DNA from 3 places in the Neobacillus sp. SM06 genome. Region 2 is predicted to be linked to each of the others. Evidence: riboswitches for the same ligand, from Rfam matches in the RefSeq annotation. Region 2 holds a riboswitch; each other region holds the start of a gene.
The links. Region 2 has a riboswitch for glycine ahead of ACQYAD_RS03165 (amino acid permease). Riboswitches for the same ligand answer to the same signal wherever they lie in the genome.
Positions count from the first base shown of each region.

Region 1: another riboswitch for glycine. It lies ahead of gcvT (glycine cleavage system aminomethyltransferase GcvT); the one in region 2 lies ahead of ACQYAD_RS03165 (amino acid permease).
Region 3: another riboswitch for glycine. It lies ahead of ACQYAD_RS04155 (ACT domain-containing protein); the one in region 2 lies ahead of ACQYAD_RS03165 (amino acid permease).

Region 1 is NZ_JBNWEO010000018.1:317,747-321,935, forward strand. Features, by position in the region: gene ACQYAD_RS16725 (DEAD/DEAH box helicase) at 1-1,633, opposite strand, end outside; glycine riboswitch at 1,784-1,874, shown strand; gene gcvT (glycine cleavage system aminomethyltransferase GcvT) at 2,021-3,127, shown strand; gene gcvPA (aminomethyl-transferring glycine dehydrogenase subunit GcvPA) at 3,141-4,189, shown strand, end outside.
Region 2 is NZ_JBNWEO010000009.1:139,927-144,115, forward strand. Features, by position in the region: gene ACQYAD_RS03155 (Uma2 family endonuclease) at 46-219, shown strand; purine riboswitch at 371-474, shown strand; partial or broken gene ACQYAD_RS03160 (5'-methylthioadenosine/S-adenosylhomocysteine nucleosidase) at 754-1,521, shown strand; glycine riboswitch at 1,641-1,719, shown strand; gene ACQYAD_RS03165 (amino acid permease) at 1,837-3,192, shown strand; gene ACQYAD_RS03170 (hypothetical protein) at 3,401-3,658, opposite strand; gene ACQYAD_RS03175 (DegV family protein) at 3,778-4,189, opposite strand, start outside.
Region 3 is NZ_JBNWEO010000011.1:166,245-170,433, forward strand. Features, by position in the region: gene ACQYAD_RS04135 (metal-sensitive transcriptional regulator) at 1-205, opposite strand, end outside; partial or broken gene ACQYAD_RS04140 (spore coat protein) at 515-702, opposite strand; gene ACQYAD_RS04145 (hypothetical protein) at 849-1,055, shown strand; gene ACQYAD_RS04150 (spore coat protein) at 1,052-1,351, shown strand; glycine riboswitch at 1,491-1,568, shown strand; gene ACQYAD_RS04155 (ACT domain-containing protein) at 1,650-1,925, shown strand; gene ACQYAD_RS04160 (PFL family protein) at 1,953-3,314, shown strand; gene ACQYAD_RS04165 (CoxG family protein) at 3,477-3,917, opposite strand; gene ACQYAD_RS04170 (LL-diaminopimelate aminotransferase) at 4,011-4,189, opposite strand, start outside.

The sequences.
Region 1 (4,189 bases), on a different contig from region 2:
ACTCAATCATTGATGTGAGGTTTTCCATTTTAATCCGCATTTCTCCTTCTGTGGAGCTTCCTCCGAAAATATCGATCAAATGATCTTCAAGATTGCCGAATTCTAGTTTTGTCAAAATATCATCCAATTCACCGATTACTTTTTCAAATAGATGGATTTTTTCATACAGCAATTTTAAAATATGTTCCTCAAGTGTACCTTTGATTGCAAAGTTGTAGATCATCACATCTTTTTCTTGGCCAAGCCTGTGAATCCTGCCGATCCGCTGTTCCAGTCTCATTGGATTCCATGGCAAATCAAAATTAATAATATGGTTGCAAAATTGCAGGTTGATCCCTTCGCCGCCGGCTTCTGTCGCAATCAGCACTTGAGCATGTTTTTGAAAAAGCTCGCGCATCCAATCTTTTTTTCCCCGCTTAAAACCGCCGCGAAAGGGAACCGATGTAATTCCATGCTGGCGGAGAAACCATTGCAAATAAAGCTGTGTCGCCCGGTATTCCGTGAAAATAATGACTTTATCATTTATGTGTTGGATCAGTTCGAGCGCTTTGTTGGCTTTGGAGTTTTGCTGAACCGCCTCGACCTTTGAAATTAAAAAATGGATTTGCTGCTGAAACAAGGTGGTTGGATTTTCTTTGCGGGTAAGCATGTTTTTAAGCGTATGATAGACTGCCTCTCTGCTGCTGCATGCCTCCCGCTGCAATGTCATGACCGAAAAAGCACTAGATGCCAGCCAGTCGACTTCATTTTTCAACTCCGTAACTGCCTCGTAAAGCTCTCTTTCTTCTTTTGAAAATTCAATTGGAATGGTCTCAACCTGCCGTTTTGTCCACTCGATTCCTGTATCTGCCCGGCGATTGCGAATCATGACTTTATTGACGAGTTCTTTTAAATGCTCATCATCATTCAAGGACCTTGAATCACGTTTGTATTTTTCGTAGAATGCGGTTTCGCTTCCCAAATGCCCGGGTTTAAGAAGGGAAACAAGGTTGAAAATTTCCTCCACCCGGTTTTGAATGGGAGTGGCAGTCAGCAGTAAGCAAAATTTCTTTTTTAAATTTTGAACAAATTCATAGTTTTTTGTTTTATTGTTTTTTAGTTTATGGGCTTCATCAATGATAATTAAGTCATAGTCTTGTTTATAGATGATCTCTCGGTGAGGCTGCCGTTTTGCTGTATCAATAGATGATACAACAACATCATACTGATCCCAGACATAGCTTTTTCTCTGTGTCATTGCCGGGATAAAGAATTTTGTATTTAATTCGGAAGCCCATTGGGTTACAAGAGAGGCTGGTACAAGAATCAGCACTTTTTTCACAAGCCCGCGAATCATATATTCTTTTAAAATCAATCCGGCTTCAATTGTTTTTCCCAGTCCTACTTCATCTGCCAGAATCGCTTTTCCGTTCATATTTTCAATCACCAGTCTGGCTGTTTCCAGCTGATGCGGGAGCGGCGTTAAATGCGGTAAATAGTTTGGTGCCAAAAGACCTTCAAACGTTGGAACGGCAAGATGTTTTTCGACATCGACGGCAAGCTTAAAAAGATCCCAGTTGCCCCACGGACCGTCTTGTTCAATCCGGTGAAAAAAGTCGTCCTGCCACGCACAATCAAATACAATGTTTACCACCCTTTTTTCAGCTCCTTTTTCAGCAAAATCATATTGCCCGATTGATTGCTTTAATGGTAGGATGATAATAGCTTAGAAAGTTTTAAATTTTGTAATAATCATCTTTGTTTTTTTTTAGTATGACCAAGATTCAAAAAAATATATATGCGGATGAGAACAAGGGGAGAGACTGCATATCGCAGCGCCGAAGGAGCAAGCAAATACTTGTGAATCTCTCAGGCAAAAGAACTCTTGTTTGACGCAGCTCTGGAGAGTGCGGCACTTATACGTTCGCCACCAAAGGGGAAAGCTATTCTGGGGAAACTCTCAGGTGAAAGGACAGAGACCTTTTTTATGTTTAAGGAAGGTTTCTGTCCTTTTCTATTGGAAAAATAAGGGGGATTGTAAATGGCAGAATTGAAACGCACGCCGCTATTTGAAATTTATCAAGAGTATGGCGGGAAAATGATTGACTTTGGGGGCTGGGAGCTTCCAGTACAATTTTCAAGTATTAAAGAAGAGCACGAAGCGGTCAGGACGAGAGCAGGTTTATTTGATGTTTCCCATATGGGTGAGGTGAGAATTTCCGGTTCAGACAGCCTTGCGTATTTGCAGAAAATGGTTACGAACGATGTTTCAAAAATACCTGTCGGTGGTGCCCAATATACGGCCATGTGCTATGAAAATGGCGGTACGGTCGATGATCTGCTTGTATATAAGTTCGATGAAGAGGATTACTTGCTCGTAATCAATGCGTCAAATATTGAAAAGGATGTCCAGTGGCTGAAAAAACACCTTGAAGGCAATGTCCAACTTGAAAACCTTTCTGAAAGAACAGCTCAATTAGCACTTCAAGGCCCAAAAGCTGAGAAAGTGCTGCAATCACTTGTTCCTGGCGCGGATTTAAGCAAAATCGGTTATTTTAAATTTCAGCAAAAAGTTGCAATCAACGGAAAAGAAGCCCTCGTTTCCCGCACCGGATACACCGGAGAAGACGGCTTTGAAATTTATTGTGATGCTGCGGATGCTGTTGATCTTTGGAAAGAAATTTTAGCAGCAGGGAAGGAAGAAGGGGTTGTTCCATGCGGGCTCGGCGCCCGGGATACGCTTCGATTTGAAGCAAACTTGGCGCTGTATGGGCAGGAGCTCTCACCTGAAATCAGTCCGCTAGAAGCGGGGATTGGTTTCGCAGTTAAATTAAATAAGGCAGCTGACTTTATCGGCAAAGAAGCGCTAAAACTGCAAAAAGAAAACGGTGTACCGAAGAAGCTGGTTGGAATTGAAATGCTGGATCGGGGAATTCCGCGACATGGCTACCCGGTTTATGCTGGCGAAGAGCCCATCGGTGAAGTGACAACCGGAACGCAGTCGCCAACGTTAAAGAAAAATATTGGACTGGCTCTTGTGAAATCAGCTTACGCAGCACATGGGCAGGAAATGGAAGTGGAGATTCGCGGCAAGCGATTAAAAGCGAAAGTAGTGCCAACACCTTTTTACCGTAGAGAACAGATTTAGGGGGCGAACGAAAATGAAGCAACATCGCTATTTACCAATGACAAAACAAGATCAAAAGGAAATGCTTGAGGCGATTGGTGCGTCCTCAATTGACGACCTTTTTAGCGATATTCCGGAAAAAGTGAAATTTAAAGGGGAGTATCATCTTAAGCCGGCAAAATCGGAAACAGCGTTAATGCGGGAATTGTCGCAGATGGCATCACGCAATGCCGATTTAAAAACAAATGTTTCGTTTCTGGGTGCAGGCGTCTATGACCATTACATTCCGATAATTGTCGATCATGTCCTTTCTCGTTCAGAGTTTTATACAGCCTACACTCCGTATCAGCCAGAAATTTCTCAAGGAGAGCTACAAGCCATTTTTGAATTTCAAACGATGATTTGCGAATTAACAGGAATGGATGTCGCCAACTCCTCAATGTATGATGGCGGAACAGCTTTGGCAGAGGCCGCAATGCTGAGTGCCGGCCAGACTAAAAGAAAAAAAGTATTGATCTCAAAAGCCGTACATCCCGAATCAAAAGATGTAGTCAAAACGTATGCCAAAGGGCAATTCATTGAAGTGATTGAAATTCCTGTCAAGGACGGAATGACGGACCTCGAGGCATTAAAAGGGCTGGTAAGTGATGAAATTGCCGCTGTAATTGTCCAATATCCAAACTTTTACGGAAGAATTGAATCGTTAAAGGAATTGGGAGAAATAACTCATGCCAATAAATCGCTGTTTGTCGTTTCAAGCAACCCGCTCGCTCTTGGCGCTTTAACGCCTCCTGGGCAGTTTGGCGCTGACATTGTTGTCGGCGATGCTCAACCTTTTGGAATTCCAACTGCTTTTGGCGGCCCGCATTGCGGTTATTTTGCCGTTACAAACAAATTGATGAGAAAAGTGCCGGGCAGACTTGTTGGCCAGACGGTTGATGAACAGGGGCGCCGCGGTTTTGTTTTGACACTGCAAGCACGCGAGCAGCATATCCGCCGCGATAAGGCAACATCGAATATTTGTTCAAACCAAGCGTTGAATGCATTGGCAGCATCCGTTGCCATGACGGCGTTGGGTAAAAA
Region 2 (4,189 bases):
CTGCAGGTAAAAGGGGATGGAAAAATGGGATTAGCTGAGAAGCACATGGTCTCATTCGACGAGTTTCTAAAGATGCGGGAAACAAGCGAAAACAGGTTCGAATATATTGATGGGACTGTTTATATGTCACCATCTCCCTCAACAAAGCATCAAAGGGTATCGGAAAACCTGCAATTAAAGCTCGGAATATTTCTTGAATTTTCTAAGCGGAAAATGTAGCGGGTTGGAACATCTTCACCAATGTGGAGGTGTTTTTTGTTCAATCCAATTACCCTTTAATCCCTTTAACACGAACATTACGATAAAATTTCTAATAAATGTTCATATTTTGCTTGATTCTCGATTGTAAATTTGTTATATTAGCAAAGTAATAATCTTAAATATCATAACTCGTATATGCTCGGTAATATGGTCTGAGCGTCTCTACCTGGTTCCCAATGAAAGAACCGGACTACGGGGTGAAGTATTTGGCTGTCTGTTTTTTGGAAACAGCCAGTTCATAATTGGCATATCATTTTGCCCAATTATCAATACTTTAACTTTCGTAGGTCTAGAGGGGTAGAAACGATTTCTACATTTCTGGACTTTTTTATTTGGGAAAAATTCATCGAGTGACGAACAACAGTGGGAGGAGTGGTTATTTTGAAAAAGAAAATGCGATGGAATTCTGTCTTGCTCGCAGCAGTTGTTGTCCTTTTGCTATCGTTTGCAGTGGAAAAATCCGCTTTTCAACAGCCAACGAAAGCTGAAGGCGCCCAATGGCCGATCATCATTGAAGGGGCCATGCCAATCGAAGCTGAAAATTTTGCTCAACGGTTAGAAAAAGTAAAGCAAGAACAATCGGGGAATTTTGTGTTTTACAAAGGAACTTTAAATAAATACCCTGTCATTGTCGTTAAAACAGGGAAAGGGATGGAGAATACAGCAGCTGCAACAACGCTTGCGATTGAAAAATACAACCCGGTTGCCATCATCGACCAAGGGACGGCCGGAGGGCACGATCCGAATTTAAACGTATTTGATATTGTTTTAGGAAAAAGGGTAACCAATATCGGTTCATTAAAAACTGAACCGAAAGATAAAAACCAAGGAATGGATCCGTCTCAATGGATTCCAATGGACTTAATGGCTTCTGAAGGAAGCGGGTCCGATGCCAATGCTGAAAAAATCCGTTACTATGATGGTGATAGCGGCCTGCTTGCAGCTGCAAATGCGGTGAAAGAGAAATACACAAAGGGGAAAGTGGTAGAAGGGACAATCGGTTCTGCAGACGTTTGGAACAATGAAGTGGACCGGATTAACTGGTTCCATACCACATATGGTACTTCTGCTGAAGAGATGGAAGGGGCTGCAGCCGCGCAAATGGCTAAAGCGTATAATGTGCCGTTTTTGGATATTCGGATTCTGTCCAATAATAAAACAAACGGTGGCAAGTACAACCCGAACACCGCAGTAGCTAACCAAGAATTTGTTTACGAAGTCGTGAAAAAATATATCGCTTCAATAAAAAAAGAAAAATAGGGTCCAGACTTCCGTATGGGAGCAAATGGGTTTGACCCGTTGAACAAATATGCTAGAATTTAAAATTATCGTACAATGATTTAAACATGCAATGATCGTTATGGGGAAAAACTATAGCGGGAGCAATTTCTGGAGAGTCCGCAAATTTTGCGGCGCCGAAGGGTTCACAATCTCAGGCAAAAGGACAGAAGTATAAGAAGATTGTTTTGCTATTCTTCCGGATAGTATAAGACGATTTTCTATTCTGACGTCGAAAGAGATTGGAGCATACCAATCTCTTTTTTTTTTTACACTATCATTAAGGGGGAATGAAACGTGGCACAGCAAGAGCTAAAAAGAGATCTAAAAAATCGGCATGTTCAACTAATAGCGATTGGGGGCACGATCGGGACAGGCTTATTTTTAGGATCAGGTAAAGCAATTCAATTGGCAGGGCCTTCTATTTTATTCGCTTATCTGATTGTCGGAATTGCGGTCTTCTTCGTCATGAGGGCTTTAGGTGAATTGCTTCTATCAAATGCCGGCTATCAATCGTTTACGGATTTTGCCACCGATTATATCGGGCCGTGGGCTGGTTTTGTAACAGGATGGACGTATTGGTTTTGCTGGATTATGACGGCAATGGCGGATATTATCGCTGTTGGGGTGTACGTACGATATTGGTTTAATATTCCGCAATGGATTCCCGCGTTGGTCATTTTAATTATTTTGCTGGGCTTTAATTTATTGACAGTCAAACTTTTTGGAGAGTTAGAGTTTTGGTTCGCTATCATTAAAGTCATTACGATTCTTGTTTTGATTAGTATTGGTGTTGTTTTGCTTATTGCCGGCTTTAAAACAGAAGCAGGATCGGTTTCGGTGAAAAATCTTTGGTCTTATGGGGGCATGTTTCCGAATGGGGTATCCGGGTTTTTATATTCCTTCCAAATGGTTGTCTTTGCGTTTGTGGGGGTTGAATTAGTCGGTGTATCAGCTGCGGAAACTTCCAATCCGAAAAAGAACATCCCATCTGCCATTAATAAGATTCCGGTAAGAATCCTGTTTTTCTATGTGGGAGCACTTTTCATTCTCTTAACGATTAACCCATGGAACGAATTAAATGCAGCAACAAGCCCGTTTGTCAAAACATTCAGTTTAGTCGGGATTCCGATTGCCGCAGGTATTATTAATTTTGTTGTCTTAACATCTGCAGCATCGGCATGCAATAGCGGTTTGTTTTCGACGAGCCGGATTTTATATAACTTAAGCATCCATCAAGAAGGGCCGGCCAATTTTGCCAAATTAAATAAGAATAAAGTCCCGAGCAACGCTTTGGTGACTTCCGCTATCGTCCTTTCTGTTGGCGCCCTTTTGAGCAAAATCATTCCGGAGCAGGCTTTCGGAATTGTGACAACGATTAGCGCCATTTGTTTTATTTGGGTCTGGGGAATCATTTTGGTTTCACATTTACGCTATACAAAAACACGCCCGGATTTACGAAAAAAATCGATTTTCAAAGCGCCTTTAACACCATTTATGAACTATGTTGTCCTTGCGTTGTTTGTTTTTATCTTAGCGATCATGCTGTTTGCTGAATCAACTCGTGCCGCCTTATTGCTGACACCTGTATGGTTTATCGTATTGTTTATTTTGTATTTTGCAAAAAGAAAAATGGTTGCTAGTTTAGAATAAGTAGTGTGTAGGTCGAATTCTTCTTGAAATGCGTCGAATTCATCTGAAAGTGCGTCGAATTCATCGGAAAGTGCGTCGAATTCCATCGGAAGTGCGTCGAATTCATCGGAAAGTGCGTCGAATTCATCGGAAAGTGCGTCGAATTCATCTGAAAGTGCGTCGAATTCATCGGAAAGTGCGTCGAATTCCATCGGAAAGTGCGTCGAATTCATCGGGAAGTGCGTCGAATTCCACCGGAAAGTGCGTCGAATTCATTGGAAAGTGCGTCGAATTCATCGGGAAGTGCGTCGAATTCCACCGGAAAGTGCGTCGAATTCATTGGAAAGTGCGTCGAATTCATCGGAAATGCGTCGAATTCCATCGGAAGTGCGTCGAATTCATCGGAAAGTGCGTCGAATTCATCGGGAAGTGCGTCGAATTCATCGGGAAGTGCGTCGAATTCCACCGGAAAGTGCGTCGAATTCATTGGAAAGTGCGTCGAATTCATCGGAAAGGAAGTCGAATTCCTGTCATCCCGTAAGGTTGACGCAAGTAAAAAGAAAAAGCTCAGCTGATTTTTAATACAGCCGAGCTTTTTTTATCTTTTTAGAAGGCGATAATCATCCCGTTTTTCCCAGCATAGGTTCCCATGGTCGCTCCCATCTCATTTACGATGACTTCTTTTGGCTGAAACCGGTTCAGGAGTTCCTGCTTCATTACTTCGGCTTCATCTAAATTGCCAGTGTGAGTAATCCCAAAAGTGACAGTGGAAAAGTCCATCCCTCTTTCTTCAATGATTTCAATGACTCTACTAAGCAATTTACGCTTTCCGCGAACTTTTTCAAGGATTTCCACTTTTCCTCCATTCACTCGCTCTAAAATAACCTTAATATTGAGGATTTTGGCTAATGAACCTTGAAACCTGCTAAGGCGCCCTCCTTTTACGATATTTTCCAATGTGTCCAGCAAAACAAGAATATTCATCTTTTCTCTGTAAACGGTTAAGTCTGCAATGATT
Region 3 (4,189 bases), on a different contig from region 2:
CTTGTGTTGCAGCAATTTGTGTAATGACATCATCGCAATACGTGTCTTTTTCAATCAATCCTTTAATGCCGCGAATCTGACCCTCGATACGGTTTAAGCGGGTAATCAGATTTTTTTTTGTATTTTCTGAATGATGGCTTTTCCGGACTGTTGAAGATGTATGGCATTCACCATTGCACTGGGGAGCATCATTGAGCGGATCCATTTGATTCATCCTCTAACACCCTCCTTTACGGATTTTATTTTACTATACCCCCCTACCCTATGTAAAGTCTTTCTTTTATTTATTCACAAAAAGTTCAAACTTTCCATGAGCAGATTTTTTTGAATTCGTTCATTCCCTTTTATTTTACCGAACCCCTGTCCATTTGTCTGCTATTTTGCTAAAAACAAACCGAGTCCTTACCACTCTTGATAAGGACTTTATTTTCATGGTTTTAAGACAACTTTTATGCATTGATCCGTTCTGGTGTCGAATACTTCGTAGCCATGCTTTGCTTCCCTCATTGGTTGTTTTATAAAAATGAAGCAATTCATTTAGATCACGGATTGATTGCTGTACATCTTTTTCCATCAATGCCTTTAATTCATTGTCAAAGCATAATCCCTGCAGCAATTTTGACCGAGCAAACAAACGGTTTTAAAGTTCAGAATTTCATGTGTTTCCATTGTTTCATGGAGCGCCAGACTTTCCTGTTCCATAAAATCACCTCCAATGATCTATTTTTCCAAATGTACTTTTTCCCTATTCATGGGAGAATCTTTCAGGTGGAAAACCGATGCATAATTGTTCTTTTTCCCAGAAAACATAAAACGAGCAAAATGATGTTAGTGAGGGGGATAACTTTATGGCAAAATTTCTGGGATTGCACGAAACCCTTGAACTTCATGAACTGTTAACGTTTAAAAGTCTATGTTTGACGAAAGCAACAACGATGGGCGCATTGGCGCAAGACGAAGAGCTGAAAGCACTTTTAGCCAATGATGCAGCATCCGGATCGAGACATATACAGCAATTGCAAAATTTTTTAACCAATCGGGAGGAAGTTCAATGAATCAATTTTTACAAAACATGATGGGAATGGGCGGATTGACAGATCAAGTCATTGCGACTGATTTCTTACTTTCGGCAAAATCTGGCGTGCAAAACTACACCATTGCCCTTACTGAAGCGGCTACTCCCGAGTTAAAAGCGGTTTTAAGAGAGCAATTACGAGAGGCAATTGAAACGCATGAGAAGATCAGCGCTTACATGGTCTCCAGAGGATTTTATCATCCATATGATTTGACTGAACAACTGCAAGTCGATTTAACGACTTCCGATACGGCAGTAACTTTAGCAAATGACTAGGAGAGCGAGGGAGAATGGATCGTTCCTTTTCCCTTCGCTTTAAAGTGTTAAACAATTTTTTATTGACTTCTCTGCCGGGAATTGATACGATTTCTTTAATTTCAATAAAGCGACGAAGGTTATGGATCACACTATAACTGGAGCAGCTTCTGGAGAGACCGCCAATTTGCGGCGCCGAAGGATTCACAATCTCAGGCAAAAGGACAGAAGAGTGATGGCAAGCAAAATTGCATACTCTTCATTTCTTGAGATTGGAGCAAATCCAATCTTTTTTTATTTTCTAAATGAGGTGGCATATATGGAGAAAAGACGTGCAGTAGTTAGTGTCATTGGGAAAGACCAGGTTGGGATTATTTCAAGGGTAACAACTATTTTAGCGAACAATCAGATGAACATCTTGGATATCAGTCAGACGATTCTTCAAGATTTTTTCACCATGATGATGATCATTGATGTTTCCGCCAATGAAAATTTGTCAAAGCTGCGTGAGGAACTTTCCGCCGCTGCAGATGAAATGGGATTAAAAATCAATATTCAGCTTGAAGAAATTTTTCAAGCGATGCACCGGATCTAATTTTAACCGCAAGAGAGGATGGGACAAATGACAATAGCGATGGATGAAATCATCCAAACGATTCGCATGGTACAAATGGAAAACCTTGATATCCGCACGGTAACAATGGGGATCAATCTTCGTGATTGCAGTGATTCCGATTTTGCCAAAATGAATAAACGGGTTTATGAAAAAATTATGCAGTATGCTAAAAATTTAAAGCAAACTGCAGAAGACGTCGAAAAAGAATTCGGCATTCCCATTATTAACAAGCGCATTTCGATTACACCGATTGCCGAAATTCTTGGTTCAGCAACGGTAGAGCAGGCGATTGAACTTGCCAAAACCCTCGACCGTGCCGCAAAGGAACTGGGGGTTGATTTTATCGGCGGTTTTTCAGCACTTGTCCACAAAGGAATTTCCAAAGGAGACGAAACATTGCTTGCTTCCTTGCCAAGAGCGCTCAGCGAGACAGAACGCGTTTGCGGCTCAGTTTCCGTTGGAACAACAAGGGCTGGAATTAATATGGATGCTGTTCGCCAGCTTGGCTTTATTTTAAAAGAAGCAGCGGAATTAACAAAAGACCAAAACGGAATCGGCTGCGCCAAGCTTGTCGTTTTCTGCAATCCGGTTGAAGACAATCCGTTTATGGCCGGGGCTTTTCATGGTGCTGGTGAAGGGGAAGCGGTTATCAATGTTGGCGTCAGCGGACCGGGTGTTGTTTTAAATGCTTTGAAACGCCACCCTGATGCCGATCTTGGCGAAGCGGCCGATATTATTAAAAAAACTGCCTTTAAAATTACGCGTGCTGGCGAGCTGATAGGACGAATTGTTGCCAAAAGGCTTGGCGTTCCGTTTGGAATTATGGATTTGTCCCTTGCACCGACAAATGCCATTCATGACAGCGTCGCAGATATTCTGGAGGAGATTGGTCTGGAACGGGTTGGAACCCATGGAACAATTGCCGCTTTGGCGCTGATGAACGATGCGGTCAAAAAAGGTGGGGCAATGGCAAGCTCTTATGTTGGCGGCTTGAGCGGGGCATTTATTCCTGTCAGTGAGGATAATGGAATGATTCGCGGTGTTGTCGATGGCGCGCTCAGTTTGGCGAAACTTGAGGCAATGACATGTGTGTGCTCGGTCGGACTGGATATGATCGCGGTGTCTGGCGATGTTCCTGCTGCGACTCTTTCAGCCATGATCGCTGACGAGGCCGCGATCGGGATGATCAACAAAAAAACGACTGCGGTACGGGTGATTCCCGTTCCAGGAAAAAAAGAGGGTGAAATGATCGAGTTTGGCGGACTGCTTGGACGTGCTCCCGTCATGGGCGTGAACCCATATCATTCGGAAAAAATGATCAATCGCGGTGGAAGAATTCCCGCACCGCTTCAGGCGCTGATTAACTAAGATTCGCTGGATTGGCGGCGAACCGTTTGATTGTTTATTGGGAAAATGGCAGCAGTCGACTTGCTCTTTCCCCTGTTTTTCGCGCCCTGTTTCCTTCTTTTTTAAGAGAATAGGGCGCGATTATCATTTTTTGGGATTGAGTTTTCTATAAACTGGAAGATTCTACTTCATTTTCGCTGCAATGGCATCTGTTAGTTCTTCTGCCATGGATGGAATCGACGTTTTTAGCACACTGTTGACCATTTTGGCCATTATTCCTTCGGCTTCAATATTGAGAAACCCCGTCATCCTTGTACGGCTTTCCCCCATTTTCTCCGCCTCAAAATATCCATTCCCGGCAAAATTTTCGTTCAATCCCTTCAAATCAAACGTAACCTTTGTCGGCTCAATCCATTCTTTTATGGTCACCATCAGACGCACTTTCTTTTTCATAAACCCCAAATCCCCATAAAACTCCCAGGTCGATTGGCGCTCACTGATTTTTTCATGCTGGATATAGCCCGGAACGAGCGGCGCCCAATGATCCATATCTTTCACAAAATTCCAAACCGCTTCAATCGGAAGATCCAATACAACTTGGTGCAGCCCACTTGGCAAATTCACTACCTTCTTTCATATCCAAATTGAAAAGACCTTCCTGGAAGGTCTTTTTTATTGTTATATGTTCATACCTGTTTTTTTAGAAGGTTAACCTGCTTATTCGGAATATTGAAAAAGAAATTCGTGAATGCGGCTGCAAGCTTCTTCAAGTCGTTCTTTCGGCTGCACCAGCGCAATTCGAACATAGCCTTCCCCAAGTTTTCCAAACGCATCACCAGGAACAACTGCCACCCCAGCCTTGTCAATTAATTCAAAAGCAAACTGACGCGATGTCC